3 regions of the Tuberibacillus sp. Marseille-P3662 genome follow, and region 3 is predicted to be linked to each of the others. Evidence: riboswitches for the same ligand, from Rfam matches in the RefSeq annotation. Region 3 holds a riboswitch; each other region holds the start of a gene.
What was found. A riboswitch is a leader RNA that binds a small molecule or an ion and turns the genes downstream of it on or off. The one in region 3 is predicted to bind thiamine pyrophosphate.
Positions count from the first base shown of each region.

Region 1: another riboswitch for thiamine pyrophosphate. It lies ahead of B9Y89_RS16425 (solute carrier family 23 protein); the one in region 3 lies ahead of thiT (energy-coupled thiamine transporter ThiT).
Region 2: another riboswitch for thiamine pyrophosphate. It lies ahead of B9Y89_RS03650 (thiamine phosphate synthase); the one in region 3 lies ahead of thiT (energy-coupled thiamine transporter ThiT).

Region 1 is NZ_FXBS01000006.1:1,548,695-1,559,763, reverse strand. Features, by position in the region: gene B9Y89_RS16435 (AMP-binding protein) at 1-993, shown strand, start outside; gene B9Y89_RS16430 (thiolase family protein) at 990-2,180, shown strand; TPP riboswitch at 2,222-2,320, shown strand; gene B9Y89_RS16425 (solute carrier family 23 protein) at 2,404-3,750, shown strand; gene B9Y89_RS16420 (LuxE/PaaK family acyltransferase) at 3,750-4,844, shown strand; gene B9Y89_RS16415 (acyl-CoA reductase) at 4,841-6,289, shown strand; gene B9Y89_RS16410 (3-oxoacyl-ACP reductase) at 6,305-7,072, shown strand; gene B9Y89_RS16405 (hypothetical protein) at 7,379-7,594, shown strand; gene B9Y89_RS16400 (zinc-dependent alcohol dehydrogenase) at 7,687-8,715, opposite strand; gene B9Y89_RS16395 (acyl-CoA dehydrogenase family protein) at 8,717-9,940, opposite strand; gene B9Y89_RS16390 (class I adenylate-forming enzyme family protein) at 10,031-11,069, opposite strand, start outside.
Region 2 is NZ_FXBS01000004.1:13,451-24,519, reverse strand. Features, by position in the region: gene B9Y89_RS19475 (YjcZ family sporulation protein) at 1-84, opposite strand, end outside; gene B9Y89_RS03685 (flavin monoamine oxidase family protein) at 178-1,641, opposite strand; gene B9Y89_RS03680 (YjcZ family sporulation protein) at 1,794-1,967, opposite strand; gene B9Y89_RS03675 (DMT family transporter) at 2,164-3,090, shown strand; gene B9Y89_RS03670 (cation:proton antiporter) at 3,150-4,727, shown strand; gene B9Y89_RS03665 (CBO0543 family protein) at 5,010-5,591, shown strand; gene B9Y89_RS03660 (small acid-soluble spore protein P) at 5,601-5,771, shown strand; gene B9Y89_RS03655 (TerC family protein) at 5,843-6,640, opposite strand; TPP riboswitch at 7,133-7,231, shown strand; gene B9Y89_RS03650 (thiamine phosphate synthase) at 7,484-8,095, shown strand; gene thiO (glycine oxidase ThiO) at 8,088-9,215, shown strand; gene thiS (sulfur carrier protein ThiS) at 9,215-9,418, shown strand; gene B9Y89_RS03635 (thiazole synthase) at 9,421-10,194, shown strand; gene B9Y89_RS03630 (ThiF family adenylyltransferase) at 10,187-11,069, shown strand, end outside.
Region 3 is NZ_FXBS01000003.1:359,654-370,722, forward strand. Features, by position in the region: gene B9Y89_RS03380 (glycerol-3-phosphate dehydrogenase/oxidase) at 1-218, shown strand, start outside; gene B9Y89_RS03385 (NAD(P)/FAD-dependent oxidoreductase) at 300-1,478, opposite strand; gene B9Y89_RS03390 (DUF1641 domain-containing protein) at 1,520-1,969, opposite strand; gene B9Y89_RS03395 (MFS transporter) at 2,447-3,802, shown strand; gene B9Y89_RS03400 (polymer-forming cytoskeletal protein) at 3,913-4,653, shown strand; TPP riboswitch at 4,704-4,807, shown strand; gene thiT (energy-coupled thiamine transporter ThiT) at 4,875-5,504, shown strand; gene B9Y89_RS03410 (DUF1657 domain-containing protein) at 5,540-5,746, shown strand; gene B9Y89_RS03415 (DUF421 domain-containing protein) at 5,856-6,584, shown strand; gene B9Y89_RS03420 (type 1 glutamine amidotransferase domain-containing protein) at 6,796-7,323, shown strand; gene pheA (prephenate dehydratase) at 7,382-8,251, opposite strand; gene B9Y89_RS03430 (SLC13 family permease) at 8,418-10,055, opposite strand; gene B9Y89_RS03435 (DUF4064 domain-containing protein) at 10,299-10,721, shown strand; gene B9Y89_RS03440 (ZIP family metal transporter) at 10,773-11,069, opposite strand, start outside.

The DNA.
Region 1 (11,069 bases), on a different contig from region 3:
TCATGGGTGAATAGTTTAATAAGAGGTCAGTCTGTTTTCCGCTTATCCCGATTGGATCGGGTTGGTATTCCGGGTCCCTTAGAGCATTCTTTAAACTTTTTTGCGTTAATTCAGACCGTAACAGTGGGTGGGACGGCTTATATCAGACAAGGATTGTCTCCCAGTGGATGGTTACATTGGTGTCAAGAAGATCAATTGACGGATCTGTACGTTGTGCCAACCATGCTGACCATGTTGTTATCGGGTGTTCAATTTGAACCCGTAACATCGGCTCCCGACTCCCTTAAATCGGTGATTGTCTCCGGGGATCAATTAAAGCCGGCTGATCGAGAGCAATTTAGAGCGTGGTTACCGTCGACTCGTCTATATGAATTTTATGGCGCATCCGAATTGAGTTTTGTTGCTTACCGTTCACCAGAGCATGCTCATAAGGCCCCTGATTCTGTGGGTGTCCCATTTTCAGGTGTCTCTTTATTCATTAGCAATCAGCAACATCAGCGTTGTCTTGATGGAGAAGTCGGCCGGGTTTATGTGAAAAGCGATATGATGTTTTCAGGGTATCTTGATAGCCCAGAGAAAAATCGGGATCATTTTCTCGGCAACTATTTTACAACCGGTGATTTAGGCTATATGGAAGATGGTTATTTATACATTGTCGGCAGAGAAAGAAATATGTTTATCACGGGTGGATGGAATGTCTACCCGGAGTCCGTTGAGACGGTCATTCGGCGTTATCCAGGTATTGATAATTTGGCGGTGGTCGGTTTATCACACCATCTTTGGGGAAGGATTCCTATCCTTGTGATTGAACAAGCATTGGCCGATTCGATTAACATGAAGCACTTACGACAATATTGCCGAGATCATTTGCCAATACATGAGGTTCCAAGAAGGATTGAAGTCATACCAACCTTACCTTTGACGAATAGCGGCAAATTAGCCCGGCGTCAATTAATAGACATGTTAGAAGAGAGGGATGGTTTTAAAATATGAATCGTCCGGTCATTGTCCAAGCATTAAGAACCCCGATTGGTCGAGCAAATGGAAGGCTTAAATCGATTGCTCCAGAAACATTAGCAGCCAAAGTACTGAAAGCTTTAATCAACAAGGCGAAGGTGGTTCCTGAAGCCATTGATGATGTTATATTAGGCAATGTCGTTGGACCTGGCGGGAATATGGCGAGGTTAGCTTCATTAACAGCGGGTTTTCCCTATAAGGTTCCAGGTGTAACCATTGATCGTCAATGTGGTTCGGGTCTGGAAGCAATCGTCTATGCCATGCGCTGTATTCAAGCAGGGGCGGGTGATTTGTATGTGGCTGGTGGTGTGGAAAGTGTTAGTCAAGCACCATGGAAAATGGCTCGGCCACAATCGATTCATCAAGTCCAACCACCGCAATTTTATGTACGGGCGCCATTTGCGCCTGCTCAAATCGGGGATCCTGATATGGGACAAGCGGCGGAAAATGTCGCTCAACATTATAACATCACACGAGAAGACCAGGATGCTTACGCTATGAATAGTCACGAGAAAGCCACTCATTCTATCAAAACGGGTCGTTTTAATAACGAGATGATAGCCGTTAGTACGCATGACCATAATGATTTAATGGTCGATGAATGTCCGCGGAGCGGATCATTATATCGCTTATTTCGTCGACTCCCACCCCTTTTTGCGGACAATGGACAACAGGGGACGGTCACTGCGGGGAATGCTTGTCCAATGAATGATGGGGCAAGTGCGGTCTTAATGATGTCAGAAGCAAAGGCCAAGGCGTTTGGCTTACAGCCTATGGCCGAAGTCGTGGATGCTGTTTCTATTGGTGTGGATCCTAACTTACCGGGAATGGGACCCGTTCCAGCAGTCACCGAATTGCTTAATAGACATCAACTGACCATTGAAGCTATTGATAGATTTGAGTTGAATGAAGCTTTTGCGTCACAAGTATTGGCCTCCCTTAGGTTATTACATATACCCGAATATAAGGTGAATAGAGGCGGCGGTGCGATTGCATTAGGGCATCCGTATGGCGCGAGCGGTGGGGTGATTATGACGCGCCTCGTTCATGAATTAATCATGGAAGATCAGCAATATGGTGTGGCGACAATGGGCATTGGCGGCGGTATCGGAACCGCCGTGTTGGTCAAACGGGTTCAAACGCAGGACCCATCTATTCATTGACGATGTTAGCCATCAGGTGCTAATATTATAAAAACTGAAAAAGTCACCACTAGGGGAGCTGTCAAAAGCTGAGAGATTTTATTCGACCCTTTGGACCTGAACTAGGTAATACTAGCGTGGGGAAGTGGCGTGGTATTACGAATGATGGTCATTGTATTAAAACTTTGTCCCTTAAGCCACCCACTTTGCTGGGTGGCTTTTTTTATTTGGGAGGAGATGGATGATGGAAGACAGACAAATAGAGGACCATAGGACGTCCAAGAGTGAAAGTCATGTAACAATCGGCTTGGAGGAGCAGTTTCCACCGGTAAAAGGGTTGCTTTATGGCCTGCAGCATGTGTTTGTGTCTAACGTTTGGCTTGATCCGGTTTTTGTTGCCGCTATGATTGGGTTACCGTTTGCGCTGTCAGCAAATATGATTAACGCGATTTTTATCGCGGCGGGGTTAGTGACGCTTGTTCAAGCAACAAGATGGGTCCGGCTTCCGGTCGTCCAGGGTCCGTCGGCAGCCTTTGATGCGCTCATGATTTCGTCTGGAAAAACGCATACCTTACCTGCAGCGGGAGGCGGCGTCATCGTCAGTGCTGCGATTGTTTTTCTACTTGCTGTGACGGGTATTCTCGCAAAAATGAAGGCGTTTTTTACACCGGTGATTTCAGGGACTGTCATTTTTATTGTCGGCATCGGCCTTTCCGAATTCACCTTGAATTTATTTTTAGGAGGGGCACCAGGAACCAAGAACTTTTTAAATGGTGACGTGCTTGCGATGTCAATCACAACCGCCTTGCTGGTCATCATCTTGTCGGTTTTTGGAACAGGCATGTGGCGTTCGTTTTCATTTCTCATTGCCTTGGTCATCGGTGATATTATAGGTTTTGTCCTTGGAGCACTGTCGTTTTCGGACATTGCGACGAGAGGGTGGTTTGGATGGCCGCATTTCATGCCGTATGGTGCCTTGCATTTTGATTTGTTAACATTTATGACCTTCTTTATTGCTTACATAGTTGCGGTTATTGAAGCAATGGGTGTTTATCAAGCGGCAGCAGACATGGTTGGGGTTAAGCTCGATCAGCAACGACTCCGCAGCGGGTTTGCAGGCGAATCGGCCGGGTCAATGCTGTCAACGTTATTTGGTGGATTTCCGACAACAGGATATGGACAAAACGTCGGTTTAATGCGATTAACAGGTGTCGGTTCGCGGCATGCCGTCAAAGTTGCCGGGATCATTTTTCTTATACTGGGATTTGTTCCGAAGGCAGGGGCTGTTTTGGCCATAACGCCAGATGCCGTCGTTGGTGGTATGTTCTTGCCGGCTGCTGCATCGCTTATTTTCACAGGTATCAATATATTGAATCGTATGGCAAAAACAGAGGCCAATTTTGTGATCGCGGGCCTATCTATTCTACTGGCGATTGCGCTTCCGGATGATTTTAGCTCAGTAGATAACTGGGCCGGGCGCTTGCTCGGCAATACCATTCTTGTTGGGGCTCTAACAGCGATGTTGCTGCAACTGGTACTGGTCAACATTCCAAATGGGTTAAAATCCCTCAGAAAGGAAGGACACGTTTGATGCAGACGGAATCTATAGAGGTTACATCGACAATCTATGATTTTATTAAATCATCAAAGGATGATGACACAACTTTTAACGACATGGCCTTGTCATTATTCGCTTATCAGTTCAAGCATAATGCTCCGTATAAAAAGTATTGTCAGAAACGAAGAAAGACGCCATTAACTGTCAAGGATTGGCGTGATATTCCAGCGATACCGCTCCAAGCCTTTAAAGCATTGGCGTTGTCTTGTGAGCCGCCAACGGAAGCTGAGGCTATATTTATGACAAGTGGAACGACGAATAAGAATCAACGCGGAAAAAATCATCATCCGACTTTGGATGTTTGGGATGCTTCGATGACGACAGGGTTTAAACAGTTTGTATTGCCTGATCGCGACCGGATGACGATCTATACCCTTTCTCCGGGTGCTGATGTGAATCCCCATTCTTCATTAGCAAGGTATCTAACGATGGTCGTCAAGACATTCGGTGATGAGCATAGCCAATGTTTCTTTCAAGGGGAAGCCCTTGATATGTCGGGACTAACTGAGGCACTTAGAGTAAGTGAAGACAGACAAAAGCCTGTGCTGTTAATGGGCGCATCATTTGCTTATGTTCATGTCCTTGATTATTGTGCTGAAAAAAACATCAATTTTGAACTCCCAGATGGGAGCCGTCTATTTGATACCGGGGGTTTTAAAGGTCAATCACGTGAGGTTGATCAGGAAACATTATATGCATCTTTTCAAGATACATTTGGCGTAAGTCAGGCTGATTGCATCAATATGTACGGGATGACAGAGATCAGTTCACAGTTGTACGATCAATGTTTTGTCAACGAACAAGGTCCGCCTCGGGAGAAAGTCAGTCCCGCTTGGGTACGAACACAAGTATTACATCCAGACACGTTGGAACCAGTAGAGATGGGAGAAGTGGGTGTCTTGGCTCATTATGATTTAGCCAATTGGAACAGCTGTCTCGCCGTATTAACCGAAGATCTTGGCTATCAAACTGAAGAAGGTCTTGTTTTACTCGGACGGGCGAAAGGGTCTGAAGCGCGTGGTTGTTCTTTAACTGTGGATGCATTAATGGAGGCTCATCAATCATGAGCGGTCGACATGATCATTTAGATGCTTTCTATATCCCGGAAAACATTGATCTCGATTCATTTACAGAACGCGTATTTTCATCTGAGGATCGTACCTTGACGCTGCGATTGCCGAAGTTATCAGCCGGAGACATAACGGACATTGCTCGGATTGTTAAACATCATCGCGAATGGTTGCTTACGAATGTTGACGTGATGGAGATCGTCGATGTCGTGGATCAGGCGGTGCAAAAGTGGCTTGACCCAGAGTACCATTGGCGGCGCCTCGCCGAACGGTGGCTCCCGGAGATCACTGGATATGATAAGGAAATCATCCGTCTTGAATTAAAACGTTTCATGCGAACATTCCGGAAGAAGGCGTTAGCCCGTTTTTTGCATAATGAATTCGATAATCCTTCAGTGCTGGATGGGTTTCGACCGAGCAAATCAGGCGGATTCACTAAGGCATATGGGCCCGATGTCGTCTTTAACGTATTCTCAGGCAATATCCCTGGTTTGCCGATATGGAGTCTAGTCATGGGGCTGTTATTAAAATCGGGTATCATTGGAAAAACGTCATCGGCTGAACCATTGATGCCGGTTCTTTTTGCTCGGTCTATAGAAGAGGTCAGCCCAGAATTAGGATCTTGTCTAGCGATTTTGCCGTGGAAAGGTGGGACAGCCGAGCTTGAAGATGCGGCGATTGCGGAAGCAGAAGCTATTGTTGCCTACGGATCGAATGAATCACTTGAAGCCATAAAAAAACGGGTACCGGCAACCCAACGGTTTATTGGGTATGGGCATAAAATCAGTTTTGCGATGATTGGGCAAGAGGCGCTCACCCCGGATCGCTTTGATGACACGGTCCAACGTCTTGCTGAGGATGTTTCCATCTATGATCAACAGGGGTGTCTATCACCTCATGCGGTATTTGTTGAAGCCGGCGGTTCGGTGGCACCGCAGGCTTTTGCACAAATGTTGGCAACGGCGCTACAGCGATATGACGATAAACGGCCAAGGGGAACGATTTCGCACGCTGAGGCTATAGCGATCCGTAGTGAACGCAGTCGGTTTGAGTTTACAGAAAGCGATGTGTATACCAGTTCTGATAACACCCATTGGACGGTGATTGTTCATCACGAGCCCGGATTTGCTGCTTCACCGCTCAATCGTACGATCCATGTATTTGGTTGTCAGCACTTATCTGAAGCCATGTCTTATATTCAACCTTTTAAGTCTTATTTACAGTCTGTTGGTGTCGCCGTCGCACCTCAACGGCTATTCCCCTTAGCTGAGCAGTTAGGACAGGTGGGGGTCACACGAGTTACCGCTGTTGGTAACATGTCTCGAACCACGCCTGGGTGGCATCATGATGGCGGTATGAATTTACTTGATTTGGTTCGCTGGGTCGATATTGAATATAGTGCAGAACACCAAGCGGAAGATTATGATCTAGACGCTGAATAAAAGGGGTGATCCACAGTGGATTTTAAAGGGAAAGTCATTCTTGTCACTGGAGCCAGCCGCGGGATAGGAGCGGCGATTGCTAAAGCTTTTGGCGAGGAAGGGGCCTTTGTTGTTGTCAATTATTTAAAAAGTGAATCCGCCGCTCATCAGGTCGTGACTGACATTTACAACAGCGGCGGGGATGCCGCTCTCATGCAAGCGGATGTGACGGACGCATCAGCCGTTCAACAAATGGTTGCCGATATCGTCGAGTCTTTTGGTGGCCTTGATGTTGTGGTCAATAACGCGCTTCCCAACTATATATTTAATCCAAAGACGCGGAAAACGGCTTGGGAAATGGAGTGGTCGGATTATCAGGAACAGCTTGACGGCAGCTTAGGCAGTACCTTTAACGTGTGCCAAGCTGTAATTCCTTACATGAAACAACAAAATGGCGGACGGATCATTAATATGGTAACTAATCTTATTGATCGTCCTCTCGTGCCTTACCATGATTACACGACCGCTAAGGCAGGCCTTCTAGGCTATAGTCGGAATCTCGCTGCTGACCTGGGTCGTTTTGGGATCACGGTCAATTGTGTGGCGCCGGGCCTAACTTACCCGACGGACGCCAGCCGGGAGACGAAGGAAGACACCCGGGAAGCGATCTCTAATATGACACCCTTGGGCAGACTGGCGACACCAAAGGATATCACAGGGGGCGTGCTATTTTTCGCTTCGGACTGGGCTGATTTCATCACCGGTCAATGTCTTTCTATTGACGGTGGACTCGTGATGAGTTAGATGAATAAAGAAAAAGGGGTACCATAAGAGGTACCTCTTTTATGTTAATCTAATCTTTTTCGAGTGATTGGGTCTTTCCATGATTATCTTTGGTCGAAAATGGAGGCATTATTGTTTTCGGCGCTGAGTTCCGCTAAATTGTCATAGGGATCGCCTGTAGTTGTTCCTGCGAACAAATGGAGAGACTTGCAAATAGGGAATGATCATAGGGGGTCATTTTAGAGTTTGGCTATTGCCTGCTGCTTGATCTTTCAGTATGATTCTAAGTGGCATAGTTTTATCAAGAAATGAAGGGAGGCATCAATATTGACTCAATCGCATGAAGATTTCGATACATTTAGTACCTTTCAAAGAAGGGGAAAAGTAAAAACGATTATTTTCGCCACTATTGTTATTATGGTTTTGGTGATCGCTGTTGCCGGCTTAGTTCTTATGAACTTTACCCCGCAACCCGAGTCGATTCAGGTTTTGAAAGAACAGTCTTTAGGAGGGGCGGCATTAGGTTCAAGTGCAATGATTTGAGGTCGTTAATCAAGTGGAAAAAACGGGGGCTCCCTTAAGTATGATAAATACTTTTAGGAACCCCATTTTGACGGGATAAATCAACCTTCAGGTTAACGATTAGGTTCGATGACCCAGCGTCCTGATTGTCTATCTGTTGTAAAAGCCTGATGAATGTGCTCCAAAGGCAGCGTTCCGGCAACTAATGAAGACGGGTCAAACTGCTTTTTTTCTGCCAATTGTCTTAACATTGAGATGTCTTCAGGCAAGGATCCAAAACTACCGATGACTTTAATACCCCGCTGAACGGTTTTGAGGATCGGGAGGGGAACTGACTCGTCAGACAGCCCCACGAGTGTAATAGTACCTCCGGGTTTGATCACATCCAATGCCAAGGTCATGGAAGCGGACGTTCCCACCGTATCGATAATCACATCAACGCCACTCGAGCCAGACCAACGCCGAATCTGCCTTGCGGTTGCCCTGTGTTGCTTATTTAGTGCGACCGCCATCTCAGCTCCGTAATTTTGGGCTGTCTCGACACCCGATGATCGGCGGGTGACCGCTCCGAGTCTTTTGGGAGCAAAGATACTAGCCAGCTGAAGGGTGGCTAACCCTAGTCCCCCGGTACCAATAACAAGAACTGTATCATCCGCTGTCATTTCTGTTAGGCGTATGGCGTGATAAGGTGTCGCAAAGGCGTCAGGCAATAGGGCTAATGCTAGTGCCGATAATTGATGACTTCCACGAATTAATTGCTGAGCAGGAACCACCATCTGTTCAGCAAATCCACCTTGACGATGGTATCCGATACAGGTTTGTCGCAAACAAAGGTTATACTGCTGATTTTGACAGGCTGAACAAGTTCCACAGGGAATAAAGGGATGGACGAGTACGGAATCGTGCACTTGCCAGCCTTCGACTTGATCACCAACCGCTGCGATAGTTCCGGCAATTTCATGTCCCATAATTAATGGAAAGGTCGTTCCCTTTGGAGGCGGACCCCCGTTTACAATTTGTCGGTCACTGCCACACACTCCACAGGCGTCAACATTTAAAAGCACTTCTCCAGGTTCTGGTGTCACAGAAGTTTTGTCGGTTAGTTGGAAACCTTGTTCCGGAGTAAATTCAATAGCTTTCATATTAATGATGCTTCTTTCTACGCTCACGACGGCGAGCATTGGTCAATAGCGATTCAGCGATCGTCATTTTCTGCATTTCTTCAGTACCTTCTTCGAACCAGAGTGAGCGGGCATCACGGTAAAGGCGTTCGACGGGGCTGCCGACAGCATACCCGCTGCCGCCAAACAAGGATAGCGCATTGTCGGTAACTTGCTTAACCATACCGATTGCTTGTTCTTTAGCTATAGATGCCTCCAAGGAGATATCTTGACCCTGATCAAATTTTTGAGCCGCATCCAAGCAAAGCAGCCGTGTGCTTTGAATCGCCACCTGCATATCAGCCAGACGCATTTGCACAGCTTGGCGACTCGCGAGTGCTTTTCCAAAAGTGGTTCTAGAACGAACTTTTTGAAGGGTAGCATTCAAAGCCTCCTGGGCTAATCCCACAGCACTTTGGGCAATACACGCCCGGCTTTGGTCTAAGAAGCCCCGAACGGCAAGTCCGAAGCCTCCGCCAATGTCTCCTAGTACTTCATCTTGAGAGACCCGGCAGTTGTCAAATGTGACGATAGCATGAGAGCATCCTTTGTCGCCCATCATTTCCGGCATCGGTTCCAATGAAAGCCCTTCACGATCGTTAGGGATAAGAAAAGCAGTTAAACCATCACGGCCCGATTCTCCTGACATTTTAGCGATAACGGTCAAGGCCGAAGCTTCCTCGGCGAAGGTAATCAGATGCTTGCGTCCGTTTAAGATGAACTGTCCATCTTTTTCATCAGCTGTGGTTTTAAGGTCAATCCCTGTTCCATTGTCAGGTTCGGTTAATGCGAAAGCAATCACTTCACCATTGTTAATCATTTTGGACAGCCATTCGTTTTGTTGGTCTTTAGATCCTTGTCCCACAGTTCTCCAAAGACTGTTATAGGCATGAACGATCATACGAATAGCGCCATGACAGTGAGCGACTTCCTCCAAGATAGGGAAATAAAGACTGAGAGGAAACCCCTCACCGCCATATGACATCGGTTGTGTTAACTTGTGTAAACCGAGCGTTCGTATGCGTTCCCAGAGATCATCGGGAATGCGGCCTGTCTGTTCAATTTTTTCTCCCCACTCCGCTGCTTCATCTTGGCGGAAGGTCAGAACACGGTTACGAATTTCGTTGGCTCTTTGAATGAGGCTAGGATCAATCTCTGAATGAGTGATCTCAATCCCATCCGGTTCTGAGGAATTCAAAATGCTCATAGTTCTAAGCTCCTTTGCTAAAATCAAGCCCAAAAAAATGAGTTGTTTTTTTGGGCTTGTTAATGATTCATTCATTGAATAATGGCATGTTTACTGTAAGGTTTCGCGCAAATCTTTTTTCTTGATTTTTCCGGAGTGAGTGGTGGGCAAGGCATCCATTAATTTTAGATCATCTGGGAACTGAAATTTAGCTAAACCACTTTCGGCTAGAAAATCATTAAGTTCAGTTAAGTCAAACGAAGCGGCTTCTTCCTTCAGTACAACGCAGGCCACGACTTGTTGACCGAGTGTTTCATGTGGTGTTCCGACAACAGCAATCGTTTCTACTGAGTCATGTTCAGCAATCGCATCTTCTACATGCTTGGGATCGACTTTTGTTCCGCCGCGGTTAATAATGTCATCGGCACGTGCAACGAAACTATATCGGCCGTTTTCGTCTTCACGTAACAAATCCCCTGAATGGAACCAACCGTCTTTATCCCACTGGCGGTCAGCGGCTTCTGGATTCTCGAAGTATCCAGGACTGAAATTGGGGCCGCGTGACCACATTTCTCCCGGAGTGCCCTGTTCTACATCGTGACCATCATCGTCAACAAGCCGTACCTCTATACCAGGCACAGCAAACCCGACCGTACTACTAATCGCCTCTAAAGAATCATTAGGCCGTGTCGCTGTCGCTACAAATCCTTCTGACCAGCCAAACATAGCACCAACTTTAATACCGCCTTCTGTTTGTAAGTTCTGTAAGACCGCATTAGGTACGGATGCTCCAGCATAGATAAATAGTTTAACGCTGGAAGTATCAGTAGATGTTAGTTTTGGGTTGTTGGCTACGTGAATCACATGAGGCGGTGCGCCGATAATATAAGCGGGCTTGTCTCTTTCAATCCAATTTAACACCCGAGTTGCAGAAAATCGGTCCAATAAGAGGATGCTTCCGCATTTCGCAATCGTCATCATCACACCCGCCAGCATTCCAGTCTGGTGGCTGATCGGTGCAACGTCAAGCACGCCTTCACCCGGTTGATATTCAAAGTTGTCGGCATAGGCACGTGCTGCCCAAAGGTAATTCGCATGGAGATGCACAACGCCTTTCGGTTCTCCGGTGGTTCCCGAGGTAAAGACAATC
Region 2 (11,069 bases), on a different contig from region 3:
GTTAGCTCCGTACATTGGATTACCACCAAAACCTGCGTTTGCGCCAAATGATTCATTAGCTCCGTGTCTATATGGTCCTACCATGTTGACTCACACTCCCTTTAGTCAAGTTACATTACATCATATGACTAGATATCTAAGTGTGTATGGGTGAATATCCTGACAGCTACTATTTTTTTAATACATTGTCTCTCCTGAGTTGATTTCAATGGCAGCACGAATTCCAGACTGTATCGCGCCTTCAATCCAGCCATGATAATCTGATGTATGTTCTCCGGCGAAATGAATGTGATTTTCCCGTGCAGATAGATGTGGCCCTAATTCTGATCGTTGATTAGGTTTAAAAAAAGTAAAACCACCTCCGGAATACGGGTGATTGCCCCAATTTTGCACCACGCCATTGACAAAGCTTTCATATACTTGATCACCGTGAACCTCTGCTAAAATCTTCAAAGCTTGAATGATTTGTTCATGTTCAGAAAGACTAGCCCATGGGGTACTGTCGTCTTCCCAAGTATAACTCGCGATAACAACGCCTGAACCGTTTGATCCAAGGTCATGACTTGGATAGATGGTGAAGCGCGTTGGAAGATCGGTGACCATTTTTCCACCATAGATACCGTCTTTCTCCCAAAAGCGTTGATTGAATTCAATACCGATTTTCGTCGAGGGTACATAATGCAGACTATGGATCGCGGTGCGTTTTTTGTAAGATAGCACGTCTATAGGATCGAATTGCACAAATTTAAGGATGGAAAATGGAAGGGTCATGACAACTTTGTCAGCAGAAAAGTGTTCAAGATATCCAGATTGTGTGTTTTGAGCGGCAATCGTCATACGGCCGGCGTTTTGACTGATCTTTTTGACACAGTGATTGAAATATAGACTGTCTTTAAGCTGCGGATAAAATGAAGCAGGGAGACGCTCATTTCCCCCGGTGATTTCATAAAACTGTGTGTCAGGATTAAAAACGGTCGTAAACAATTCGAATAAAATTTCAATAAAAGATAATTCCGGAAATCCATCAACGGCAAGAAGCTGTTCAATCATTTCAATGGCGGCCGGAGATAAGCTCCTTCCGTATGGATTGTAGCGAAAATAGTTCGCAAACGAGTATTGGTCAAAGGCTGTTTTCATGTGATGACGGAGATGGGGAGGGGTTTGCCTGAACTGTGTTAAAAACGGTTGGACAGCATATTCTACAAGTTCTGAAGCAGTTATTCCTTGTTCATGGTTTGCTACAGGATAGCCCAATAAGCTGGGATTCTGTTCGTAATTTTTCCAACGTGTTTTGACACCATTGACATATATCAGATCATTGGCTGTGGCGTTGATAAAGCGGTTAATGGGGAGGTTGAACTTTTGGATATATTCCCAAACTAACCTATGGTCGATTGGAATGCGCATAGCCCCTGCTTCCATATAAAGACCATCCGAGAACGGGGCATACTTAGTCATGACGCGTCCGCCGATTCGATCTGATGCTTCAAGCAGAGTGACACGATGCCCGGCTTCCTTTAATAATGAAGCTGAAACCAGTCCTGACATACCTGCACCAACGATGATAACGTCTTTGGGTTTCGGCGTCTTCGGTAAACCATTCCTTATGATTGATCGCTCGTCCTGCCGGTATTGAGTCATTTTTGAAAATGCTGGTTCCAAATCCTATCCCCTCCGGTTTTTAATCAATTCCATTTCACTGTATTAACTTAATTGGGGGATTATGACTGTATTTTGCGTTTTTTACCAAAAAACGAGGCTGTTCCGAAAGTTGGAACAGCCTTACTAAATATTTATTGAACGTAAGTGACACCAACAATGATGAGTAAGATGAACAGAACGACGATAATGGCAAAACCGCCACCAGCGCCTCCGCCGCCGTGGCATCCACCACCGCAGCTGCTACCACCGTAGCCGCCACCACCGTAGCCGCCAAATCCAGATCCGTAACCGCCAAAGTAACCCATAATCAGAAACACTCCTTTTTAATGGTTTCAATGACATCTTATGTGTGTGATCGACATTTGCATCGACACATGTTACGGGTTCGGGCAAATTCAGCAGGAGCCCGTCTAATCAGGCATCATTCAGATTTCGGATTCAATTATGTTAAAATAGTCAAATAATAGGGAAAGGGGATTTTAATGGTATGGGAGGATAGTCATGGATAGGAAAAAGGCCTATGTATTGGCCATAACAGGTGCGGCGTGTTGGGGTTTAATTGGTTTGTTTGTTCAGCCTTTATATGCCTACGGTCTATCGGCTTGGAATGTGGTGGCTATTCGGGTTATCAGCTCAGGTTTGTTAATGATTGTTTATTTAGGTGCATTTAACCCAAGGTTATTAAAAATCCGTTGGCAGGATAGTTTTTTCTTTGTTGGAACAGGTATTTTAAGTATTGTCTTTTTCAACTGGTGCTACTTTACGGTGATTGATCAAGTGTCATTATCACTGGCAGTGACCTTGTTGTATACGGGGCCGATGTTTGTCACAGTGATGTCCTATCTTTTATTTAAAGAAAGGCTTAGCAAGATGAAAATCATCGCCTTACTGGTGACATTGATTGGCTGTGGGTTTGTTGTCGGTCTATTTCCCAGTTTAAAAGTTAATATGTCATGGTCAGCTGTACTGATTGGTTTAGCATCGGGTTTCTGTTATGCATTGTATAGTATTTTTGGCAAGTATATGGGCGAACGGTATTCGACATTGACAATCACAACTTACTCTTTTGTCTTTGCCAGTCTGTTCATGGTTCCTACAGGCGGTCTATGGCAAAAACTTGATGTTGTTTTAACTGGAGACGTGATGTTATTAAGTTTGGGTTTAGCTCTGATACCGACGTGTCTGGCTTATATTCTTTATACATACGGTCTCTCATTGATTGAATCAAGCCGGGCGTCGATTTTAGCTACTATTGAACCTGTTGTCGCAATCATTATTGGTGTGCTCGTCTTCAGGAATCATTTAAGCTACTGGCAAGGAGCCGGTATGCTCTGTATTTTAGTCGCTATTCTTATGACAACAGGTTTATATAGAAGGAAGAAGAATGATGCAGGAACGACTTCATCCGTTGGAACGCTAAAAGGATAAGAAAGGTCGGTTTCGGCAATCATGAATCTTAGTGAATCAACAATGGATAGGATGATGGCATGCACGCATTTAACGAAGTTTTTATCCAAATTATTCTACTACTGAGTATGGCTATTGGCGTAACAGCAATCGCTAAATACTTTGATCTGCCTTATACGATCGCGCTTGTGATTGCCGGACTCGCTCTAGGAATGGTTCACATCGAGCCTTTGGAAAAAGTTTATGATTTTGTTAACACCTCTTCAGTTTTTCAAGTCATTATTATTTCGATTTTTTTACCGGTTATTTTAGGTGAAGCGACGATTAAAATGCCTTTTAGACATCTTAATGATAACCGCAAGCCGATTCTATTCCTTGCCTTTGGCGGCACATTCCTGTCTTACATCATTGTTGGTGCTTTAATGTACTTGGTGCTTGATTTGCCCTTACAGGTGGCGTTTGTTTTCGGTGCTTTAATGGCGGCAACAGATCCGATTAGCGTGATTTCTATTTTTCAGACAAAAGGCGTTAATCGTAAATTAACGACCATCTTAGAAGGAGAGTCGTTGTTTAACGATGGTATTGCCGTCGTATTATTTAAAATTTCTTCTATCTATTTATTGGAATACATAGCCATGGGATGGGCTGGTCTTGGTGAAGGCATCTTAATGTTTTTGCAATTTGCGATTGGCGGCTTCCTTATTGGTGCTTTAGCTGGGTTTGTTTTTTCTCATTTAACAAGATTGTTTGATGATTATCCTTTGGAGATTGTCTTCTCGTTTATTATGTTCTTCGGTATCTACTTCACGGCTGAGCACTTTCAACTTAGCGGTGTGATTGCGGTCGCGGTTTCCGGTATTATTTACGGTTCTTATGGAACCAAAGTGGGTATGACCCCATTAACTAAAATGAGTATTAAAAACTTCTGGGACGTTATTGCACTGATTGCTAACTCCATCATCTTCTTTATGGTTGGGTTACAAATTAACAGAATTTCTTTTAACTTCTCTCAAGATTGGTTTTTAATTGTCGGTGCTATTTTGATTGTGCTTGTGACTCGTTGTATCGCTGTCTATCTAAGCTTAAGCTTTGTGAAGGTGCCGCTTAAATGGAAGCATGTTGTGAATTGGGGCGGTTTGCGAGGAAGTCTTTCTGTCGCTTTGGCGCTCAGTTTGCCGGCTGATTTTATCATGAAAGATGAAATTATTATTTTAACCTTTAGTGTTGTCGTTTTTTCCTTAGTTGTTCAAACCTTAACATTGGATCCGCTGATTAAATGGCTCCGTGTCGTAAAGCCGTCACAGGGGGTCGAAGATTATGATAATGCGATTGCTCATATTCATCGGATTGATAAAGCCAAGGAAAAATTAGAGGAGATGCGGGCGGCTTCATTCGTCGCAGGCGATGTCTATAATGATCTCAAAGAGCAATACCAAAACGAACTGGATGCCTACCATGAAGAACTGAGTCGACTGTATGACGCTTACCCCGAGATTGAGGCCGAGCAAATACATGACGCCCGCAGGCAACTATATTATGAAGAGCATGATGCTGTTAATGAATTGATTAATAGAGACATCATTAATAATAAAATTGGTGATAAACATAAACGGACCATCATTGAAAAAGTAGAAGAAATCGATTCAAAGGATGAATAGTGAACACAGTGCTCCTTGCTTTAATCAGGGAGCACTTTCTTTGCGAAATTTAACATAAGGATTAAAGTTAAAAATAACAAAATTCAACAGTCACCGTTTAGAGAGGGTTGTTTCGTTATTTCTCAGGAAATATTTTGCCATGTCGAGTCGAATGATGACTATTGAGTCTGTAAGAATCTATCTTTGTTTAAGGGATGTTTATAGGGGGTTGAAGTATATCTGATTCATTGACGAGTGAAACTAATAGCAAATAGTGGCTTTGCGTGATGAGGTGTTAATAAGATGGAACCGATTATTAACAAAGGTGCTGTCCAGTTTGTTGATCGATATTATCAAAGGTTTCATCAACTGCAAGCAGATATGCTTGATTACTGGATCGATCATACGCTGTTTCATTGGGATTTCTGGATTTCAGTCATATTGACGATTTTTCCTTGGATTGTTTGGTTCTGGGTATGTGATAAACAGAATTTCGGACGAATTTTATTTGCCGGATGTTTGGTCATCATAATCGCTTCCTATATGGACTTTCTGGGAACGGCATTGGGTCTATGGTACTATGCAGGTAAAGCCTTACCGACCATTCCTGCTTATGTTCCTTGGGATATTTCTTTGATCCCAATATTCGTTATGTTGCTTCTACAATTCAAACCCCATCTCAATCCTTGGCTAAAAGGTGTGTTTTTTGGCGTTGTAAGTGGTGTGGTAGCTGAGGTAATTTTTAAGTTGCTTGGCTTTTATGTATCCAAGGGTTGGCACATGTGGTACTCGGTTCCGATTTATGTTTTAATCTATTTAATAGCTCACTGGATGGCTGAAAAGTGCCGATTTGGTCCCATTGGTAAGAAGAAGCGGGACGAATGATGATGATTCATAAACCTTGACTTAACCGCAAAGACTAATTTGCAACAAGGAAAGGAGGTTAAGGTTTTGGCACACAAAAAGCATCCCGAACGCAAGGGCCATCAACCTGAACCGCTTAGTGGTTCAAAAAAAGTCAAGAATCATAACCATTCGCGTAACAACCATGGTGAAGGCAGTTAAATCATCCAATTAAAGCGAGTCCAACAAAGGGACTCGCTTTCTTAGCTATCATCTTATACACTGGAGATTACCTAAGGTTCTGAACGGTTTGAAGACGATGGGGTGTCTTCGCCTTGGTCAGGTGACTTTCTTCCTGACAAAAACCATCCGCCAACCGCAATTACGATTAGAACACCCCAGAAGGTTAGTTTCCAAGCTGTACTGTGTACGAAATGTTCATTTAATACGCCGATGCTCGGATGTGCGAGTGTAATAACAGCTAGTTTGACACCGACCCATGCAACGATCATGTAAGCGGTTGTTTCTAGACCGGGACGTTTGTCAAGAAGTCTCACAAACCAATTCGCTGCGAACTTAATTAAAATAAGTCCTGCTACTGTTGCAGCCACGATAATTGCAAATTGTCCACCATCCATACCACCAAACCGTGGCAGTGGAGTTGGTGGCAATGTGACAGCAAGGGCGACAGCTGCCAGAATGGAGTCAATAGCAAAAGCAATGTCCGCTATGCCAATTTTGGCTACTGTTGTCCAAAAACCGGCTCCTTTTTTATTTTCATTATCTTCTTCGTGTTCTTTTTCTGAACTAAAGAAGTTACCATAAACATGTTTGCCGCCTAAGTAAATAAGATATGCTGCACCGATGGCCTGAACTTGCCAAATATCTGTCAAAAATGATATAAGAAAAATGGAGATGAATCGGAAAACAAACGCCATGTAGATGCCATAGTCAATGGCGTGTTTTTTTTGTTTGTCCGGTAAGTGTTTTGCTATGATCGCTAGAACGAGGGCATTGTCAGCTGATAGGATCCCCTCTAAACCGATTAATATTAACAAAGTCCAACCATATTCAAGCCAAATTGAGTCCATATCGATACTCCCTTCATCAGACGTAGTTTGTACATAAAAAAATACCTTTACCCAATTTTGGGCAAAGGCATTCAACACCAAATTAGACCTTTACCCAAATATAGGCAAAGGTCTTGCTAACAACTCAAACAGTTGCCAATGACGGCCGGGGTTTGATCCCGTAATGACGACCGTTATTGTTAAGCTACTCCCCTTTGACAACAAAAGGTTATTCAGTTCTGATAAGCTGATTATAGCATAAGGGAATAACGATGAACTGTCAACTTAAACGATTTTAAAGGGCGTAGGGATTGTGGCATCACACTTGGACAAATATCAAGAGGAACACATAGTGACATCATGGACGCACCATATTTGCCAAAATTAAGAGTAAAGGATGGCAAGTTTGGTTTAAATATTAAATCAAGGCTTGAAAATATGAATGGTCTGAAAAAGATGTTGTGAACGCCTTCAATACATGGTATTATGAAAACAAATAAATCGACTTTAATAAAACTCTGCTAGGGGTGCCTTCGGGCTGAGACGGAATCATCCGAACCCTTGGAACCTGATCTGGTTTGTGCCAGCGAAGGAAAGTAGGGGTTGACGGATGATCATACTTACGTTTGTCAAACCACTTTCCTGTTGGAGAGTGGTTTTTTGTATGAATTTTATTAAGGGTTGAGGTCGCTCACTTTTTATGGGATTTCGCTCATTTTTCGTAAAAATCGCTCAATTTCGGAAAGAAACGCTCACTTTTGGTGATAGAACGCTCATTTCTTCCGATAACCGCTCATTTTTCGGAGAAACCCGCTCATTTATGTTTCTAAGACATCATTCTTATTTTGAAGGGAGGGGGAGATGATGCCAGCCTTTCATGTCATATCAAATGGACAACAATCGTTGTCACAGTTTCTAAAGGTTTTAACATCGATTGAACCTTGGATTGATGCTGTCCACATTCGTGAAAAGCAGCGCACTGCATTAGAGATCAGGCAATGGGTCGAGGCAATGCTTGAAAATAAATGTCCCACTGACAAGATCATTTTAAATACTGGAGCTACAATGAACCACTTATCTGACATTGGCGGTATCCACTTGCCCGAAGATGACTCCCCGAAAAAATGGAAAGCATCTTATCCCCATTTACACGTTGGTTGCTCCAGTCATTCCAGTGATTCAGCTGCTCAAAAAGCGGAAGCAGGTGCTGATTATCTCTTGTTCGGTCATGTTTTTTCAACGGCTAGCAAACGAGGGCTCATGCCACAAGGCATTGAAACGTTAAAACAAGTGTGCCAAGCCGTCGATATCCCAGTACTCGCGATTGGTGGGATTCAGGCTGACAACGTGGCAAAGGTCATGGACGCTGGAGCGCATGGTGTCGCGGTGATGAACGGGATCATGCAATCGGAGGAGCCGGAGCGTGAAGCGGAGGCGATTCGGATGCAATTGGAGGTGCAAGGACATTATGGTTAAAAAATACGATGTCTTGATTGTTGGCGGAGGTGTCATCGGTTGTGCGGCGGCATTTTATTCAGCCAAAGCCGGCCAGCGGGTGCTTTTAGTGGAAAAGGACAAGATTGGATCGAGGACATCACAAGCAGCTGCCGGCATGCTTGGTGTGCAAACCGAACTTGATGGCCCATCGCCGCTGTATGACTTGGCGAAACGCAGCCGTTCTATGTTTTCTGAACTTAGTGAGGAATTACGTCAATTAACGGGGATTGATATTGTTTATCGGCAGTCAGGTGCGATGCGGCCGGCATTCTCAGAACAGGATATGGCACGTATGGAGACAATAGCCGATTGGCAGCGGCGTCAAGGGGAGACCGCCCAATGTCTGACACGATCCGAAGTGTTAGCGACTGAACCGGCTCTCTCAGACACGATTTCCGGTGCTCTTTATTTTCCTTATGAAGGTCAGGTCGAGCCGACTGATTTAACACAAGCTTTGGCACGAGCAGCGGTGCACTATGGTGCGAAATTGGAAGAACATAATGATGTTTTGGAAGTGATGGAAGAAAGTGAGAAGGTGACAGGGGTACGAACGTTAAAAGGGGATTATGCTGCTGATCATGTCATTGTCACTGCAGGGGTATGGAGTGGGAAGACAGACCTGACGCATGCTGATATTGACCTATTTCCAATTAAGGGTGAAGCCCTATCTGTACGCGTGGCTGAGCCCATGTTGTCTCGGACGATTTTTTCCGAATCATGTTACATCACACCCAAACAAGGGGATAAAGTCTATATTGGTGCTACAGAAAAACCTTATGACTATGACACGGATGTCACTGTGGACGGTGTTTACCAATTATTATCTTCTGCTAGAGCCTTGCTGCCAGCACTCAGCCAAGCTAAGATTGACCAGATCTGGGCCGGGCTCAGGCCGACAACCCGAGACAGGCGACCCTATATTGGTCAGGCACCTCATACCGAAAATTTATGGTATGGTTTTGGGCACCATCGCAATGGGATTCTACTAAGCCCTGTGACTGGCTGGCTGCTCGCACAACTGGTCCAGGGCCGGCAACCGGACATTGATTTAACACCATTTTCTCATTCCCAATATTCAAGCAAGGAGGTTTTGAAGTAATGGCTGTTGTTATTAATGGCCAAGATGTGTCATTACCAGAAGACGTTCACACAATCAATGATTTGCTAGGATTTTATCAATTGCAAGAAAAAATGGCGGTCGTTGAACACAATCAAACGATTATGAAAAAAAATAACTATGAAAAAAGTTACATTCAAGACGGTGATAAAATTGAAATTGTTCATTTTGTAGGAGGCGGATGATCATGTTAACAATCGGTCGATATCAATTTCAATCACGGTTACTCTTGGGAACTGGGAAGTATGATGACTTACAGGTACAAACCGAAGCGGTCCAGGCTTCGGAAACGGAAGTGCTGACGTTTGCCGTGCGGCGGATGAACATTTTTGAACCTGATCAACCCAATTTTTTAGAGGAAATCAATGTTCATCAATACACGTTATTACCGAATACAGCTGGAGCAACAACAGCGGAAGAAGCGGTCAGGACCGCGAAACTCGCGAAAGCTTCTGGACTATGTGATATGATTAAGGTCGAAGTGATCGGTGATCAAAAGACTCTATTACCAGATCCACTTGAAACGTACAAGGCCTGTGAAACGCTTCTATCTGAAGGATTTACCGTGCTCCCGTATATTTCTGATGATGTGATTTTGGCTAAGCGCCTGCAAGCATTAGGGGTTCATGCGGTGATGCCAGGTGCATCACCGATTGGGAGCGGTCGAGGGATCTTGAATCCCTTGCATCTACAATATTTGACCGAGTCTTTAGATGTTCCTGTCATTGTAGATGCCGGCATTGGTGCGCCATCAGATGCTGCGCAAGCGATGGAACTCGGCGCTGACGGCATTTTATTGAATACCGCTGTCTCAGGTGCAGGTGATCCGGTATCCATGGCGCGGGCGATGAAATTAGCTGTTGAGGCCGGTCGCCTAAGCTATGAAGCAGGCCGAATTCCGATGAAAACGCAAGCGACGCCAAGCAGTCCAAAAGAGGGAATGAGTCCGATTGATGAATGAACGCTATTCGCGGCAAACGTTGTTCTCTCCCATTGGAGACAGCGGCCAACAGAAATTAAACACGTCTAAAGTATTGATTGTCGGTGCGGGTGCTTTGGGAACAGCGGCGGCCGAAATGTTAGTGCGCGCGGGTATCGGCCATCTGGTGATCGTTGACCGCGATTATGTCGAGTGGAGCAATTTGCAACGCCAACAACTCTATACGGAGACCGATGCTGAAGCGGGCACGCCAAAGGCAACAGCGGCGGCCGAGCGGTTAAAGGCGGTAAACCATGAAGTCGACATTCAGCCCTATGTTTCCGATTTTTTTGATTATGTCAGGCAGCATTTTACGGCGGATGTCGATGTTATAATTGATGCAACTGACAATTTTGAAACGAGATTATTCATCAATGACTTAGCGCAAAGGCACTGCATTCCCTGGATATATGGCGGGGCGACGGCAAGTACAGGTATGACGTACACATTTGTTCCCGGGGTGACGCCATGCTTCTCCTGTCTGCTGCCGACGATGCCAACGGAGCAAGATACATGTGATACGGTCGGTGTGATTGCGCCAATTATTCAATGGGTGACTAGCCATCAAGTGACGGAAGCGATGAAGTTGTTGACAGGGAATCAAGCGTCGCTACGCGGCACATTAATATTTACCGATATTTGGGGGAACGAGCAGACGTCTATGAAGATGGATCAATTGAAAAAAGACGACTGCCCGTCATGTGGTCATGATCCGACGTATCCTTATCTTCAAACGTCATCAGGAACCAAAACAGCTGTGCTTTGTGGCCGCGATACGGTGCAAATCCGCCCGCTTGAAGGTGAACGCTTAGAACCGGAAGCCGTAAAACAGAAGCTAGAAGGGGTTGCCCAGAAGC
Region 3 (11,069 bases):
ACGGTATTGAGGAAGAAATGACGGCGACATTGCTCGACTTTTTCCTTCGTCGTTCGGGGGCATTGCTGTTCCATATTGATTGGGTTCGACAATGGAAGGCACCTGTGACCCGGTATATGGCCGATCTTCTAGGTTGGAGTGAGACTGACGTCCAGCGTTTCACTAAGGAACTGGAAGATATGCTGCACCAAGCGTCAACGCCGATGAAGGATGAATAGGAGAGGGCATGCAACGTTAATAAAATAATAAAAAAAGCAGAGACCCAAGCGGTCTCTGCTTTTTTTGACGTCAAGTCAATTTTAGTAAGCCAAGGAAAATAGGCCTTTAATATGGGATAAGTAGCGAACGTTACTGGCTTGTTTCATCATAGATGCAGGCATACCTTTTAATTGGGTATTGTTGGCACCCACTGTCGCGATACCATCCTTGCGGCCAAGACTAGCCAGCGTCCCTGACATAACAGGATCGAAAGTATCGAAGGCCTTATCTTTTAAGTAAGCATAGAGATTGTAGCCAATGAGTTCACCCATTTGCCAAGAAATTTGGGCTGTTGGTGGATATGGCTTGCCATCTTCCTTCATAACAACGGCGCTGTCACCAGCTACAAAGATGTTGTCATGGGAATTGGATTGCAAGTAATCATTCACAACGGCGCGGCCGCGGTTAACTTCAATGCCGGAATCAGCAACTACCGGGTTGCCTTGGACACCGCCTGTCCAAACTAATGTTTTCGCATTGATGGTTTGACCATCTTTTAGTTCGACAGCGTCGCCTTCAACCTTTGTTACAGGAAGACCGGTCAAAAATTGGACACCGCGGGCTTCTAAGCTGGAAGTTGCACGTTCAATTAATTCTTCTGAGAATCCAGGAAGAATGGATGGGGCCGCTTCGACACACATGAGTGAGATGTCATTAGGGTCGACACCATATTTTTTCGTTAGCTCTGGCATAAGATCAGCAAATTCACCGACAAGTTCAACACCGGTTAGACCACCGCCGCCGACAATGAAAGTGGCATCGGCTTTATTCTTCGTTTGCGCATATTCGCGAATGCGATTTTCGACGTGTTTACGGATACGATTGGCATCGTCTACAGATTTTAGAAGGAAACTGTTCTCTTCCAATCCTGGTATGCCGAAGAAGGCCGTATGACTGCCGAGGGCCACAACAAGAGCATCATAATTTAATGTGCCGCCATTTGAAAGCGCCACTTCTTGTTTGTCTGGTGAGACTTCTTTGACGTTGGCCACTTTAAGCTCCACATTTTTGCCTTTGAGCAGCTTTTCTAATGGTAGAGCAACGGCTTTTTCATCGACGTTGCCCGCGGCCAGACGATGAAGTTCTGTTATGATTTGATGCGTTGGATAGCGGTTAACGACTGTGACATAAGCGTCGTCTGCACTTAAATGTTCACGTACGGTTAAAGCAGACAACAATCCGCCATAGCCGCCGCCTAATATGACAATATGTTTAGACATAATCATCCTCCGTTCTTCATTTGTTCGTGATCATGATAATATTACTGTTGTTTCCGCTCTTGTTCGTCCATAATGGTGAGGTAAGCTTGCGCAAAGCGGAATAGCTTTTGGGCTTGTGGATCTTTGAGCAATCTTAATAGACCAAAAAGTCCAATGGTTTCTTCGCTGTCCTCAGCACGTTCTTTTGCTTCAATAGCATTGGCAGCAACCTCTTTTGCTTTGCCTTGCAAAGGATCAAGAACTTCTTGAAAACCTCCTTTGAAGTCTTCCTTAAGGACATCATCCGTTGCTAAGGATTGAACCGTGTCGTAGGACTTTGTTAGCACAGTCACCAATTCTGTTAACTTCGGAAGATTCTCGATGAGAACCGTCAATGACTGTTGAACTTCAGGGTTCAACAGTTGATCAAGCACATCACGTTGGACTTGACTTGAAGTCTGTTGTGCGGCAGCTTGATTTTCAGAAGGCTGTTGATTCGATGTTTCTGACATAGCCGATGTCTCCTTTGCTATAAAATGATACCGCTACGAATATATAGTTATTAAGATGATTCCAATAACTGCAGCGGTTTTTGACAAACACCTTGTGCTGTTAGTGATTCACTTCCTTGTGTAATAGTGCACAAGTGAAAATAAATAAAATCTATTCACTCTTATGCTTGAAATGAGAGAACAGATATCATTCGCTTTTATACTCATCGCCAACATCAAAAAGTGCTTGTTTGGACTAGTTAAGAAGCGCTAAGTTGACGTAAGCCTCCTTGAGCTTCTTATTTTATAATAACATTTTTATTAAAAAAAATACATATCCGAAATCGTTATTAAGAGTGATACGACATCTATTGAATTTATAAGGGGTGGGTAAACATACGACAATAGTTGGTGATTGAGCAGAAAGATTTTATCACGTTCAAAATTTTCGTATGATTGATTTAATCAGTTATTGATGTAAGGTGATGAAGTCATTCTATGTCCGAATTAATTAAAAGACCAAAGTCATGGGTTCTAGTCTTGACCATTGGCCTTGGTACGCTGCTTAATCCTTTGAACTCATCTATGATCGCTGTGGCGTTAACGCGGCTTCAAAGTGAATTCCAGTTGTCATTTGCTGATGCGTCTTGGTTAATTTCTGCCTTTTACTTAGCAAGTGCGGCTGCCCAGCCTGTTACAGGCAAACTCAGTGATATGTTCGGTCCGAAACGTTTATTTTTGGCAGGACTTGTTGTCGTTGCTCTGGCATCGCTTCTTGCGCCGTTTTCTCCCAGTTTTGGTTGGTTAATCGTGTTTCGCGTGCTCCAAGCTATTGGCAGTTCAACGTTATTTCCAAGTGGTATGTCTATGGTCAGAACAAGTATTACAGAGGGGCAAGGGAAAGCATTGGCAGCACTCGCGGTATTTTCATCAACGTCCGCTGCTTTCGGCCCTTCAATCGGTGGCTTTTTAATTGAATCATGGGATTGGCCAGCGATTTTTTTAGTTAACTTTCCGTTCATTATTGTCTCGTTTTTGATGGCTATTTTTGTTTTACCTAATAAGGGAATGGGAAAAATTGAACTCGGCCGCATTGATTTCGGCGGCATCGTTTTGTTTAGTGTCAGTATGATTAGCTTTATTCTGTTTCTATTTTCTTTAAAGACAGATATTCGCTGGTGGACCTTATTTATTCTGATCATTGCCGGAAGCAGTTTCTATCTTTATGAAAAACGCCGGCATGAGCCTTTTATTGATTTGGATGCATTGAAGAAGAACGTGAATGTGACATTGATCTATGTTCAGTTCATGAGTATCAATCTTATTTTTTATTGTTACTTTTTTGGCTTACCTACCTTTTTGCAACAGGTTCGAAATTATAGCAGTGGGAGAGCGGGGATCATCATGTTGGCGATGGCTGGTTGTGGCGTGATTGTGGCCCCGCTTGCTGGCCGGTGGATTGATCTTCGCGGTTCCAAGCCGTCATTATTAGCAGGAGCGGTAACGATTTTAGTTGGAACGGGTTTGATCTTGACATTGAATCAAGCTTCACCGCTATGGTGGTTGATCATCATCATGGTTATTCTTGGAATTAGTAATGGTTTCAATAATATCTCAATGCAGACAGCACTCTATGAGCAAGTGAATGCTGAAGAAACGGGAACGGCCTCAGGATTGTTCCAAACAAGTCGTTACTTGGGTTCAATTTTATCATCTACGTTGCTCGGACTGTTATTTAATACTCATTTAGATATTACCCACCTCCATTATGTGGCAATGGTTTGTCTGGCTGTGAGTGTGCTCGTTGTTTGTCTAGGCCTACGGCACCCAAGCCGACAATCTGCAAGAAATTAAATGCCTTTGTGGTCCGACTTAAGACTGAATGCTGATACATCTACAGAGCGTTTTATTTATTTTCATTTTCATTTATTCTAAGTGAAAAGGATAGTTTAGGGGCGAATAAAATGGAACGAGAAAAATTAAGGGACCTAGACATTTCCGGTAGTGGGAGTGTTGCCGGTGGTCTTTATGACTCGGTTGACATCAGCGGGTCGGGAAAAGTTACGGGGGATATTGAATGTAGAACATTTGATGCTTCGGGTTCGAGTCATGTGAAAGGGGATATCCATACTCATTCTTTTGATTTGAGTGGGTCATCGCATGTTCATGGTGATGTGACGGCGGTCACGATTGATAGCAGTGGCAGTAGCCATATTTCAGGTCATGTTATTACTGACCAGCTCGAAAGTAGTGGAGCGATGCGCGTGGGTAAGGATCTCACGGGAAAAACACTTGATATCAGTGGGTTCGTCACAATTGGCGGGGACTGTACGGCAGATCTCTTCAATGCCCAAGGTGCCTTCACCGTGGGTGGTGTGCTTAATGCTAATACCATTGATGTTCGTCTGGACCATGATGCTAAAGCGGATAAAATACTAGGAGAATCGATTCAAATTCGTAAGCGACAACGCTGGTCATTTATTAGTAAACTATTAGATCTGTTTCTAACAGAACGTGCCTTAAAAGCTGATTTGATTGAAGGACATTATATCATTCTAGAGAACACCGTTGCCAAAATTGTGCGCGGCGACAATGTTTATATTGGCCGTGGGTGTGATATTGATGTTGTGGAATATAGCACAGATTGCCATGTTAATGATGATGCTGATGTGGCAACGCAGCGGAAAATAGATTGCAGTGGATAAAAATCTTGAATGTTAACGTTTACCATGTTATAAAAAAGATAACTGAATAAACGCATCACTAGGGGAGCAGTTTTGCTGAGAGTGAACGGTTTACCGTTCTGACCCTTCGAACCTGTTAGTTAATGCTAGCGGAGGGATGTGATGAAGACAGGTATGTCCGAGTTCCTGTCTCTGTGGTCTCCTATGGGTGCGTTGTCTAACTCAACATAGGAGGTTTTTTTATGAAAAATATGCGTCTTCACGCGATGATTGAAGCGGCGATTTTAGCATCCATGGCTATGGTGCTGGACCTTCTTCCGTCCATTCAATTGACCGCGGGTATATCAATATCATTCTCCATGATCCCCGTTTTTGTTGTCGCATTGCGTTGGGGCTTTAGAACAGGAATGCTTTCTGGACTTTTGTGGGGCGTTTTACAAGTCGTCTTGGGTGATGCCACCATCCTTTACATCGTTCAAGCGTTCATTGAGTACTTGATTGCCTTTCCTTTAGTAGGTGTTGCTGGTCTATTTGTATATAAAGTCCAACAACAAATCGCTGAAGACAAAAAACGCCCGGCTGTCATTATGGTTTTATTGGCTATTTTTCTTGGAAGCTTCGCACGTTATTTTTGCCACTTTATTGCTGGTGTTTACTTTTTTGATCAATATGCACCTGAAAATATGTCGGCCGTTTGGTACTCTTTCGTCATAAACGGGACGACGATGATTTTGACGTTTATTTTATGCGCCATCGTCATGTCGGGACTGATCTTAGTATCGCCCCGTTTCCTTGTTAACCGCTCATTAGCATGGCCTGACCGTGGACTCGGAAAGTCATTTGGTAATAACTTGAAGAATATAAAACGTTGATGACGCCCATATTATGGGGCGAAAGGAGGTTTATTATGACGGTCGGAACAAAGATTGAACAAACAATTGCTAGCTGTGAGAGTACATTAGCCAATTTAAAAAGTTTTTCTTTAGAAACTCAGGATCAAAATGCGAAACAAATGTTTCAAAACCTTTCTCAACAACAGCAAACCATCTTAGATAATCTAAATGCACGGCTCCAATATGTTCAAAGTCAAGAACCCCAATATAAGCAAAATTAAAAACATAAAAGACAAAACATCACACCCCTTGTTGTGGAAACGATAGGGGTGTTTCATTTTAAGCATAAATTGAAAGGTTTGATGCAAAATATTGATGAGGTGAACGTTCATGGGAACTTTGTTTGATTTAGTGATAACCCCAGTCATTGTATTTATCGTTGGTTTAGTCCTTCTAAGGTTTACAGGTAAAAAAGCCGTTTCACAAATGACGAGTTTTGATTTATTATTTGTCCTCATTCTTGGTACAGTTATTAGTGAACCCATTGTTACAAAAACACTGTGGAAAGCCTCAGTATGGGCATTAGTCCTTACATTAGGTTACTTTGGATTCACCTATCTAGTTCTAAATAATAAACTGCGTTGGAAGCTCAATGACAGTCCCACCGTTCTCATTCGAAATGGTGATATTGATAAAAAAGGATTGAAAAAAATTCGGATGACGACACCGGAGTTGATTTCTCAGTTGAGAATCAAAGGGTATGAGAATGTCGCGGATGTTGAAATGGCCACCCTTGAAGATGTTGGAGAATTTAGCGTTATCCCCAAGGCAAGGGCACGTCCCTTACAGCCCAAAGACATTCAATTAAGTCCGTCACCCACATTTATTCCTATCCCAATTATTTTAGATGGACAAATTATTGATCATAATCTTAAATACTTGGATAAAAATCGAGAATGGCTGGAGCAACAGTTAATCGCACAAGGTTATTCCATGAATGTGCTTGATGAAATCACACTTGCTGCTGTCAACCAGCAGGGCACACTTGACGTGGACTCAGAGGACCCCAGTAATAATGATCAAGGTTCTTATGCCTATAAACCTGGGCAAGAGAATTAACACCTTGGAATAGTATTGATTAGAATTATCCCCCATTATTAAAGCCCCCCTTTATCCCTTTTGCGAGGGCTTCCAGCTTAAAGAGAGAAATGTTAAACAAACGTTTGATTAAGCGTACAGATAAAAGGTGTTTCACTCAAAGTCAGAACCCGCACGATGTTTGCAATCCTCGTTTTTATCATTGAAAATAGATAAAAAAGGAGGCATTTGTATGCGTCTGGAAGGTAAGAAAGTCGTTCAAATTGCCAGTAAGGATTTTGAGGATTTAGAACTATGGTATCCAGTATTACGTTTAAGAGAAGAAGGCGCGACAGTTCATATTGCTGGTGAAAGCGCTAGTGAGGGGTATACAGGTAAATATGGTGTGCCGGTCGATTCCGGCTTTGCTTTTAAGGATATCGACCCAAATAATTATGATGCGATGCTAGTTCCGGGCGGTTGGTCGCCGGACAAATTAAGACGTGATAAGGATGTATTGTCGATTGTTCGAAAAATGAATGAACAGCAAAAAACAATCGGCCAAATTTGCCACGCTGGTTGGGTTTTAATCTCAGCCAAGATATTAGATGGCAAACAAGTGACCAGTACACCTGGGATTAAAGATGATATGGAAAATGCCGGTGCCACTTGGTTGGATGAGCCTGTCGTCGTTGATGGAAATCTTGTGTCCAGTCGCCGTCCGCCAGATCTACCAGAATACATGCGTGAATTTATTAGGGTCTTGGAGAATCAAGCATAGCGTACAAGAAGAGGATGCCTCTGAATGTCAGAGCATCCTTTGTTTCATTTGAATATAGTTACTTGACTTTTGGTGTATTAATAGTAAAACAAGGGTAGCTCCCCAAAATTTCCACACTACAGCCAAGGGCTTCAATTTCTGCTTTAACACCTGGAATCATCGTTTCATCCATCCCTTGCATCACATCGATAATGAAGCAATAACGACCGAGACCGGTTTTCATGGGGCGTGATTCAATTTTAGATAGATTTAATCTCCGCCACGAAAAGGCCGATAATACTTGATGCAGGGCACCAGGATAATCAGACGGCAAGGTGACTAAGAAAGTTGTCTTATAATCAACATCATGTTGTTCTGTAGCGTCAATGGCGCCCGAATGGCTTAAAGTGACAAATCGCGTATGATTGTTCTTGTAATCATGGACATTTTTTTCAGCAATATAGAGGTCTAATGTTTGGGCTGCTAATTCGTTACAAATAGCCGCGAAGTTTTCCTCAGGATGTTGCTGAACAAATTCAGCGGCCGATGCTGTTGAATCCATATAATGAATCTTAGCATTGGGCACATATTCCTTTAAAAAGTGATGACATTGGGCGATCGCCTGAGGGTGTGAATAGACCGCCTGGATGTTTTCTAGTTTCCTCGAATGATCATATGTGACAAAGTGTTGTTGGATGGGAATCGTAATCTCAGTCACAATAGATAAAGGTGTTTGATGGATGAGATAGTCCAAAGTCAGGTTCACTGAACCCTCAATGGTGTTCTCAAGCGGTACCACACCATAATCAATGTCACCATGCGCCACAGCATCCATGCAATCGGAAATTGTTGAAAAAGGTTGGCGTCTGCTGTGTTCAAAAAGTTCTCTTGCCGCCATTTCTGTAAATGTATTTTCAGGTCCTAAAAAACCGACTGTTGCATTTCCCATGTCATTGTCTCCTTTGATCATTAGTTGATTTTATGTTTGATTGAATTAATAGAACATTTTAAAGACTATTGTCCACAGAATTCGTTCAAATTGCAATACATAACTATTATTATACTAGCCATGGATAAACATTAACACCCGTCTGAGAGACGGGTGTTTTAAATCCTTATTGAAACTTATTCGGAATGTGGTGAAGGTCAATTCCCCACATTGTTGGGAGTAGATAATAAATAAAAATTGTGACAAGTACGATGCTGATGATGTTAAGGACGACCCCTGCTTTAGCCATGTCCGGGATTTTTAAATAACCTGAGCCGAAAACAACGGCATTCGGTGGTGTGGCGACGGGTAACATAAAAGCACACGATGCGGCGACAGCTGCAGCGATCATCAGGGCGTAGGGATGAACGCCAAGAGCCATAGCTAAAGCTCCCATAATAGGGAACATCATGTTGGCTGTTGCCGTATTGGAAGTGATTTCGGTCAGGAAAATCACAAGTAACACAGTGACGAAGATCACTAATAGGAGATTAGCTCCATTGAGGACGGTCAATTGTTCGCCAATCCACTGAGCTAAACCGGAAGATTGAAACCCTTTAGCGATCGCAAAACCGCCGCCAAATAAGAGTAAAATCCCCCATGGTAATTTAACCGCCGTTTCCCAGTCTAGAATATATCCTTTACTACTGGAAGCTGGTATGATGAAGAGAATAATAGCTCCAATCATGGCAATGGTAGCATCATTGATATTCGGGATATAATCGTCAAGGAAGAGTGACCGGGCAATCCAAGCAAGTGCTGTAAGTGCAAAAATTGTTAATACAATTTTTTCTTCGTATTTTATTGTGCCCAGCTTATCTTGTTCCTCATGAATGACCCTTTTCCCGCCAGGCATTTCTTTTGTGCTCATATGGAAAGCAAATTTGACAAGATAAACCCAAATTAAAGCAATCATAATAACAGCGATCGGCACACCGAACAGCATCCATTGCGCAAAGGCAATTTCGACGTTGTAAAGATTTTCGGCCGCCCCAACAAGGGCAGCATTCGGAGGGGTACCGATAATGGTTCCAATACCACCGACGGATGCCGAATAGGCGATTCCCAGCATTAAGGCCTTACCGAATTTGAAATTGCCCTGTGATGTGTCCTCACCTTGTTCCTTAAGCGAATCAGACAATTGATAAATAATAGCTAAGCCAATCGGCATCATCATCATGGATGTCGCTGTATTTGATATCCACATGGAGAGAAATCCTGTGGCAACCATAAAACCGAGAATGATCCGATCGGTACTTGTTCCAATGGCGGAGATGATAGCCAGAGCAATTCGCTTATGTAAATACCATTTTTGCATGGCTAGAGCAATCATAAAACCACCCATGAAAAGAAACACAGTATCATTTCCGTAAGGTGCTGTTACCGTTTCAACCTTTAGGCCCCCAACTAATGGAAATATCGCAATGGGCAACAAAGAGGTTGCTGGAATTGGAATCGCTTCTGTAATCCACCAGACAGCCATCCAAATCGTCCCAGCTAAAATGCCTCGTCCTCCAGGGGATAAATCATCAGGGTGAAAGAATAATAGGATGAGAACGAAAAGTAAGGGACCTAAGATTAATCCCGTTAATTGCTTAGGTGTGTAGCCTCCATTATCATCACTACTTTGTTTGGTACGGTTATTGGACACTTCATTGATTGTTTTCTCAGTTGATCGACTAGAAAACATTAACAATAGCTGCTTGGTCTTATTGTGTTCATGCCAAAACCATTGACAGGATGCTGATAATTTTGGGAATTGCATTAAATGCCTCCTTTATGAAGATTGATTTTTTTCTATTATAATACAATTGTTAGCGTTCGCAAATTGGAAATAGGTATAAATGATAATAGGTGTCCATAATGTGATAGTAGTGTTTAATTGTCCTTACGCTGGTCCTTTTATTGTCAAACATACTATATTTATGAAACTTCTTGTCGACTTTTTACGTTTTTATTATTGTTATATCGTGATTGAAACAATGACATACTTAAAGGGGAGTTATTGATGAAAAGAACGGGTGAAATAGCCTTAGGAGTGATTGGCACCATCTTAAGTGTACTACTGCTTATTTTGGGTCTTGCTTTCTTTTGGCTAAAAGGGCAACAAGACATGATCAATGATTTTGCCAATCAAATCAATCAGCAATCGCAAATGCAATCGTCTATTTCTGCTGATCAAATGACTGCTGGGATCGCTAACTACGGGTTATTTGCGACAATTGCCGCAGTTATAGGGATGATTTCAGGCATTCTCGCAATCATTTTTATCAAGGGGAATAAGAAGCCGAAATTGGCTGGTACGTTATTCATTATCGGTGCTGTCTTAAGCACGCTAATATCAATGTTTCTAGGGATTCCTATAGGTATTCTGTTTTTAATTGCAGGTATTATGTGTTTAGTGAGAAAACCGAAAAATCAAGATATATAAAACTTTAAATTTGATTCGAAAAAGGATCCCGAAACTTCGGGATCCTTTTTTTTACCCTAGCCCAACATCCAAGGCCATCATTACCGCAAAGCCAATCATAAGACTGATGGCAGACAGTTGGACATGTCCTTTTTCCTGTGAAGCTGGAATCATTTCTTTAACAACCACAAAGATCATAGCGCCTGCAGCGAAGCTTAAAGCATAGGGGAGCAGCGGCTCAATGACAATGACAGCGTAGGCACCAATAACAGCAGCAATCGGTTCGACCATTCCGGAGAATTGACCGTACATAAAACTTTTCATATTGGAAAGGCCGTCTCGCTTTAATGGCATGGACACAGCTAAACC